2 regions of the Enterobacter cloacae complex sp. HYC003_NIDB genome follow, and region 2 is predicted to be linked to the other one. Evidence: predicted binding sites of a transcription regulator. Region 2 holds the regulator's gene; the other holds the start of a gene.

Region 1 (3,896 bases), 1.4 Mb from region 2:
CTGGCTCTCGTGAGTAGGGCCATCGTTGTTCAGGCTGCTGTTGTACCAACCGGTGTCATGGAACTGAGACCAGCCCAGTTTACCACCTGCATACCAGGTATTATCTTTCGGAGCGGCCTGCGCTACGGTAGCGAAGCCAGCCAGTGCCACTGCAATCGCGATAGCTGTCTTTTTCATTTTTTGCGCCTCGTTATCATCCAAAATTTGCCATGAATATCTCCATCGGAGGAATCACGGTTAAATCCTTCACCGGGGGGCGTGGTCAAATATAAACCTACCGATATCTTCGGCTTAGGCCGAGCACCCCTGGCGATGTAAAGTCTACAACGTAGCTGAAAACTTACAAGTGTGAAGTCCGTCAGGCATATGAAAAAAAAAGTTCCGTATACCTAATATTTAACAATTTTTGAACGAATTTTGTGCAGTAAAATTAACGAGAACCGCGTCAGACAAGCCTTGCCGCAGTTTTGGCGCGTTGAACTTTTTTTGCATACTGCGGTCGAAAAAAATTCCAGGAAAACTCTTAAAATGACTCAATGGTACACATTTGAGTGAATTTTTAGCCCGGGATGTTGTCCTCTGCGATAGGAATCTCCACGAACCGGCCGCATGATGAAACCCATCGCGTTACCTTCTTCAGCCGCTTCAGTCAGACGCAAATGTTCCTCTTGCGACAGATCCTCAGGCAACCACCCAATCACGACGCTATAGTTCCCGGTACGTAATGCCCGGACCATCGACTCGACCGTATCGCAAGGGGAGAGTTGATTAATCTGCATCACCTTCGCTAACGGCAGGCCAGCCGACTGAACCCATTCACGACTTAATTTTTGCTGTGGCGTCAGCCAGAGCTGCCAGCGAGACTGTTGCCCGAGCTGCTGCAAAAGCGGCAGGAGTAAGAGTTGTGTTAACAGCGGCTGGTCTTCACGGTAAACCACTTCACTGATAAGCCCTGTCGATACACGCCCGATAGAATTCTGCGCAGCATTGCCTGCGGCAGAAGTGGAAGGTGTTAAGTGATTTGCATAGCCTGAAGTGTACATATTCATTCCAGCCCTGTAGTTACTGTATGGATATACAGTAACCCCTGTGTGCATAAAGATCAACCTCATTTTCGGAAAGCGACTCGCAAATTTCATCCATTCCTGGTGAACCTGAAAAAATCATCTTGCCCAACGGCAATAAGTTGCCTATTTTCCTGCTAACGGATCCGTTAGTAAGAAATATCGTGTTTACTGTATGATTTTAATGGAATTATCATGAAAAAGATATCTTATGATCGGATTTATCAATCTCAGGAATACCTCTCTCCGCTGGGCGAAATTCATCATCGCGCCCTGTTTGGCGGTTATACCCTGGCCGTGGATGAAGCGGTGTTCGCGATGGTGTCTGACGGCGAGCTGTACCTTCGCGCCTGTGAGCAAAGTGCAAAATACTGTGTAAAAAACGCCTCCTCTTTTCTGACCCTGATGAAACGAGGACGGCCAGTGCTGCTTAATTACTACCGTGTGGATGAAGGTCTGTGGCAAAACAGGGAAAAGCTGCTTCAGCTCTCCTCGTTTGCGCTCGATGCCGCCAGGAAAGAGCGCTACCAGCGCCATCAGCGTAACCGGCTTAAGGATCTGCCGAACCTGACCTTTCAGATTGAGGTCCTGCTTATGGAGGCGGGCATTACCAATGAAGAGACGCTACGACAGTTGGGGGCGAAGACGAGCTGGCTGAAAATGCGCTCTAAGAATAAAGCGCTGAGTATCCGGGTATTGTTCGCGCTTGAAGGCGCCATCGAAGGGTTACATGAAGCGGCACTCCCGGCGGATATTCGCCGGGAGCTTATGGAGTGGTTTAATGCGCTGCCTGAGTCGCAGGGCCATCATTCCGCCAGGTAGCGATCTTCTGTCGCAGCCGACAAATTTCCGGCAGCAAAGCGATAAGCAGGCCAATTTGCTGTAGGACCAGCGGAGCTTTGTTGTCGGTGCCAGGATCAAGGTGTGCGATACGTTGCACCAGTTCATCCAGTGCCTGGTGAACCCGTGGCTCATCCGCAGGTTGATGATGAAGCGCATCATCAACGTAGCAAACGGCGTCGTCCAGCAGCGCCAGGATGCCCGGATTTGTCAGTTTCTCACGGTGGGCGCCAAGGGTAGAGATATAGCTGGTGAACGTGTGGTTCAGACACAGCAGGCGGAAGGCTGTCTCCCGGATTTCTGCCGTGGCGCGCGGCTCAGTTGACATATTCGAGACAACGGAAGCCAGCTCTGCGTCCGTGTTATGCGCATCGCGACGGGCAATCCGATAGGCCAGACGGTTATCGCGACCCTGATGGTATTGCTCAAGAATAGCATCCAGATAGCGGCAGTTGGCGTTCATCGCTCTGTCGGACACGCGCGGTAAGTTACGAAAACGCCAGTCCGGCCAGATAAAGCTCACCGCCGCCCAGGCAATGGCGCAGCCGATTAGCGTGTCGATAACGCGAGGAAGGGCCACTTCAAAGCCTTCACCCAGCAGATTGAAGCAGAGCAGCACCAGCAGCGTGATGAACATCGTGGCGTGGGCGTACTGCACATTGCGGAAGGCGAAAAACAGTACACCGGTAATCACAATCAGGATCAGTTGCCCTTCTACGGATGGCACAAAGTAGAGCACCGGCAGCCCGATGGCGACCCCGACTAATGTCCCGACAATACGCAGCGCGAGCCGATGGCGGGTAGCGTTATAGTTCGGCTGGCAGACAAACAGGCTGGTCAGCAGGATCCAGTAACCGTGGTGCAATCCTGTTATCTGGATAAACGCGTAGCCGACGCACAGAACCAGCGACATCCTTACCGCATGGCGAAAGAGGGCGGATTCCGGCGTAAAATGACGGCTCAGGCGCAGCCACATATCGCTGAAACCGTTGAGACTGTCGTCGGCAAGCTGGTTGTCGGCGTCATTGCCCGGCATTGCCATCGCCTGTTCAGACTCAATGGTGGCGAGCTGAGCATCGATGGCTCTCAGGTTGTTGAGCAAGAATCCCAGGGCTTTGAACTGTTCCGGCGATGTCCCACTGGCCTGAACGCGATCGAGGGCCGCATCCAGATGACTGAATGCCCGTTCAAAGCGAGGATCGTGCTGATAGGGCGTGCGCAGTAGTATTGAGCGCGCAAGTTGCTGGCAGGCCTGAGACTGCATCGACAGCAGGCGCTGGAAACGGAACATCACGTCGCTGTAACGGAATTTCTCGCGCAGGTCAGCGTACTGCACATGCGAGGAGCTGGCGCGCTCGTGAATATCCTGGGCAACAAAGTAGTAGTGCAGTGTGCGCCGGGTACCGCGCTGACCGCGATCGCCGCGCAGACGGGTGAGCAGAGACGCTTTGGTCTGATTCAGCGTGGCGACCAGCTGGCCATTTGCCAGCGCCAGATCGTACAGGGGCGCCTGGCTGTCCTCTTCAATATCCGGATCAAACAGCCGGGATTTCAGCTCCAGATAGTGGGCCAGCTGTTCGTAACTGCGGGCAATGTTGTCCTGTAAGGCACGAACCGGAAAAATAAGATGTCCGGTTAAGGTCAGCAGGTTATACCAGATAGCGCCCAACAGCAGCAGGACCGGTTGCTGATACCACTGATCGTAAAGAGAGACGCCCAGCATGGTGTAAATGGCAATCAGCAGGGCGCCAAACGCGATAGTGGCGTAGCGTTGCCCGAGGCCGCCGAGCAAAATGAAGCCGCTGGTAGACACCGTCAGCCCTAAGGCAAACAGCCAGGGCCAGGGGAAAAGCAGCTCAACGGAGGCGGAAGCAATAAAGAAGCAGACCAGCGTGATGACCAGATTACGCAAACGACCGGCCAGGCGGTCGTCGAGATCCGCCAGCGCACCGGCCACCACCCCAAGCGTGAGGGGGATGGTGAGCTTCACGT
Region 2 (3,896 bases):
AACGGCAGGGGCTCGCCAAAGTTCACGTAGCCCTGGCCGAGGTTGCGCAGTTTACTCAGCCCACGCAGCATCTGCGGCAGACTCTCTTTCTCTTTGGTCGCACCGCGCAGCTCTTTCGCGTAGGTGCCCACTTCCATCACGTGTTCATAACCGATGTAAATAGGCACCAGCGTGATAGGACGCGTACCGCCACGCAGCATGGCCTGAATGGTCATCGACAGCGTGCCGGTCTTAGGATCGAGCAGACGACCGGTACGCGAGCGACCGCCTTCAACAAAGTACTCCACGGAATAACCGCGGCTGAACAGCTCGCCCAGATACTCCCTGAAGACGGTGGAGTAAAGCTTGTTACCCTTAAAGGTACGACGAATAAAGAACGCACCCAGACGGCGGAAAATCGGGCCTGCTGGCCAGAAGTTCAGGTTGATACCGGCAGCAATATGCGGCGGCACCAGCCCCTGGTGATAGAGCACGTAAGAGAGCAACAGGTAGTCCATGTGGCTGCGGTGGCAGGGCACATAGACAATCTCGTGGCCGTCGTGCGCTAACTGACGCACGCGTTCGGCGTTGTGGACGTTAATCCCCTGATAGAGGCGGTTCCACGTGAAGCCAAGGATACGGTCAGAGAGGCGAATCATCTCGTAGGAGAAATTCGCGGCGATCTCTTCCATCAGCGCTATCGCGTTCTGCTGCGCTTTCTCGTGCGAAATTTTCTTGCTGCGCGCTTCGTCTTCTACGGCACGGGCAATCGCTTTGGAAGCCAGCAGCTTGTTGAACAGATCCTGACGTGCCGGGAGACGTGGTCCAACGGCCGCCAGACGCTGACGTGCAAAGTGCATACGCGCAACGCGCGCCAGCTTTTGCGCAATGATTTTGTCAGTGCCGTGTTCATCCGCCATGCGGCGCAGTGAAACGGAAGGTGAGAAGCGGACAAAGCTGTCGCGTCCCAGCCAGGAGACGGCGAAGAACTTCTGAATGCCGTTGAGCATACGCAGCGGCGGGTTCTCTTCCCCTTTTTCGCGCCCCGGACGACGGCCAAACATCACCGACACCGGCACCATCTGCACGTCCAGATCGGGGTTGCTGCGGTGCAGATCGAGGTAATCATGGAACAGCTTAATGGACTCTTCTTTCGGCGTGTAATAGGTGAACACGCGCGGCCCGCCATGGATGAACACGTAGCGCGGCAGCAGCGTACCGTCGACTTCCAGCGGTTCAAGCGGGTCAGGTAAATCGTGCGCCAGACATTGAGCGCGAAGCGTCAGCAGGTCTGCCTTCGAGTTATAAGGCAAAACGTACATAATAGGGCGCGACGTATCGAGCCCTAATTCCAGCGCAGGTTCTGCTGGGATAGACTTACTTTTTACCAGGACGCTTAATGGTAAATTAAGTAATTTGTAGTAAATTCGTGGCCAGCCGGACATAAACGATGTAAAGCCTCTGGTTAATAATGCAATTGCGGCGCAAGGATAACAGAAAGCGCGCAAAATTTCTGTTGTTACCCGTCATACTTCAGGTTGCAGCAAAACGCGCTGCGGCTTTAGTTACAGACGCTATTTATCATAAAAGGTTCTTTTAATGGCCAATAATACCACTGGGTTAACTCGAATCATTAAAGCTGCCGGTTATTCATGGAAAGGTTTCCGCGCGGCATGGGTTAATGAAGCCGCTTTCCGCCAGGAAGCGGTTGCCGCAATCGTTGCCGTTGTCATCGCCTGCTTCCTTGATGTTGATGCTATCACCCGCGTACTGCTCATCGGATCTGTCCTTCTGGTGATGATAGTGGAAATTCTGAATAGCGCTATTGAGGCCGTTGTTGACCGAATCGGGTCGGAATTCCATGAACTGTCTGGCCGGGCGAAAGACATGGGTTCTGCTGCCGTACTGCTGGCGATTATCACTGCGGCGATCACCTGGGTCACGCTGCTTTGGTCGCATTTCCGATGAGCCTCGAGGAATAATTAAGTCCCTGGTTTTTTGTGCAGTTTTTGGTTCCAAAATCGCCTTTGACTGTATATACTCACAGCATAACTGTATATACACCCAGGGGGCGGTATGAAAGCGTTAACGACCAGGCAGCAAGAGGTGTTTGATCTCATTCGGGATCATATCGGCCAGACGGGTATGCCACCCACGCGTGCAGAAATTGCGCAGCGTCTGGGCTTCCGTTCTCCTAATGCTGCCGAAGAGCACCTTAAAGCGCTGGCGCGTAAGGGCGTGATTGAGATTGTTTCCGGCGCCTCACGCGGCATTCGTCTGCTTGTGGAAGAAGAGAGCGGTATTCCACTGGTGGGCCGCGTTGCCGCAGGTGAACCTCTGCTGGCGCAGCAGCACATCGAAGGGCACTATCAGGTTGACCCAGGCATGTTCAAGCCGAGCGCCGATTTCCTGCTGCGCGTTAGCGGAATGTCCATGAAAGATATCGGTATTCTGGATGGCGATCTGCTGGCGGTACACAAAACGCAGGATGTGCGTAACGGGCAAGTCGTGGTAGCGCGCATTGATGATGAAGTGACGGTTAAGCGCCTTAAGAAACAAGGCAATACCGTGCAGCTTCTGCCTGAAAACAATGAATTCTCCCCGATTGTGGTGGATCTCCGCGAGCAGAGCTTCTCTATTGAAGGACTGGCGGTCGGCGTTATCCGCAACGGTGAATGGCTGTAATCTCTTCCTGACAGGCTGTAGTTCCTCTACAGCCTGGCCTGTTTTCTGATTCCGGTAATTTCCATGGCATTGCTAACTTCTGCCGATAAGGCGTTGTGGCGTCTTGCGCTACCGATGATTTTTTCCAATATTACCGTTCCTCTGCTGGGGCTGGTGGATACGGCGGTTATCGGGCATCTCGATTCGCCGATTTATCTTGGCGGCGTCGCGATCGGCGCAACGGCGACCAGCTTCCTCTTTATGCTGCTGCTTTTTCTGCGCATGAGTACGACAGGCCTGACGGCCCAGGCGTATGGTGCAAAAGATCCCCTGCGTCTGGCGCGTGCGCTGGTTCAGCCGCTCATTCTGGCATTCGGTGCTGGCGCGTTAATCATTCTGTTGCGTACGCCGCTGATTGATCTTGCGCTCCATATTGTAGGCGGCAGCGATGCCGTACTGGAACAGGCCCGGCGGTTCCTCGAAATTCGCTGGCTCAGCGCGCCCGCTTCACTGGCAAACCTGGTCCTGCTGGGCTGGCTGCTGGGCGTGCAGTACGCCCGCGCGCCGGTGATCCTGCTGGTGGTGGGCAACCTGCTTAACATTGTGCTCGATCTCTGGCTGGTGATGGGGCTGCACATGAACGTCCGGGGCGCGGCGCTGGCCACGGCGATTGCCGAGTACGGTACGCTGCTGATCGGTTTGGGGATGGTCTGGCGCGTGCTGGCGATGCGCGGTATCACCCTGGATCTGCTGAAATCGGCCTGGCGCGGCAACATTCGTAAGCTGCTGGCGCTTAATCGCGACATCATGCTCCGTTCGCTTCTGCTGCAACTCTGCTTTGGTGCATTAACCGTTTTTGGTGCGCGTCTTGGGCCTGAGATCGTTGCCGTCAACGCAGTGCTCATGACATTACTGACCTTTACCGCTTACGCGCTGGATGGTTTTGCTTACGCCGTGGAGGCGCATTCAGGGCAGGCCTATGGCGCCCGTGAAAGCGGCCAGTTACGTGAAGTCTGGCGTGCTGCCTGTCGTCAGGCGGGCCTGGTAGCGCTGGTCTTTGCTCTGGTGTACGCCTGTTTTGGTGGGCATATTGTCGCACTACTCACCTCGTTGCCCGCGCTACGTGAGCTGGCCGATCGCTACATCTTCTGGCAGGTAGTATTACCGGTGGTGGGCGTGTGGTGCTATTTGCTGGACGGCATGTTTATTGGTGCGACGCGAGGGGCGGAGATGCGCAACAGCATGGCCGTCGC

Evidence for each region. The regulator LexA, encoded in region 2, represses DNA repair genes until DNA is damaged. The targets are predictions, from matches to a motif close to TNCTGTATGTACATACAGNA.
Region 1: the regulator LexA is predicted to act here: its motif matches at 1,064-1,083, upstream of sulA (SOS-induced cell division inhibitor SulA).

What each region holds. Positions count from the first base shown of each region.
Region 1 covers NZ_CP114220.1:3,113,096-3,116,991, reverse strand. The annotation lists gene ompA (porin OmpA) at 1-177, opposite strand, end outside; gene sulA (SOS-induced cell division inhibitor SulA) at 534-1,043, opposite strand; gene O1722_RS14970 (TfoX/Sxy family DNA transformation protein) at 1,260-1,886, shown strand; gene yccS (YccS family putative transporter) at 1,843-3,896, opposite strand, start outside.
Region 2 covers NZ_CP114220.1:4,516,640-4,520,535, reverse strand. The annotation lists gene plsB (glycerol-3-phosphate 1-O-acyltransferase PlsB) at 1-1,424, opposite strand, end outside; gene O1722_RS21655 (diacylglycerol kinase) at 1,579-1,947, shown strand; gene lexA (transcriptional repressor LexA) at 2,056-2,664, shown strand; gene dinF (MATE family efflux transporter DinF) at 2,728-3,896, shown strand, end outside.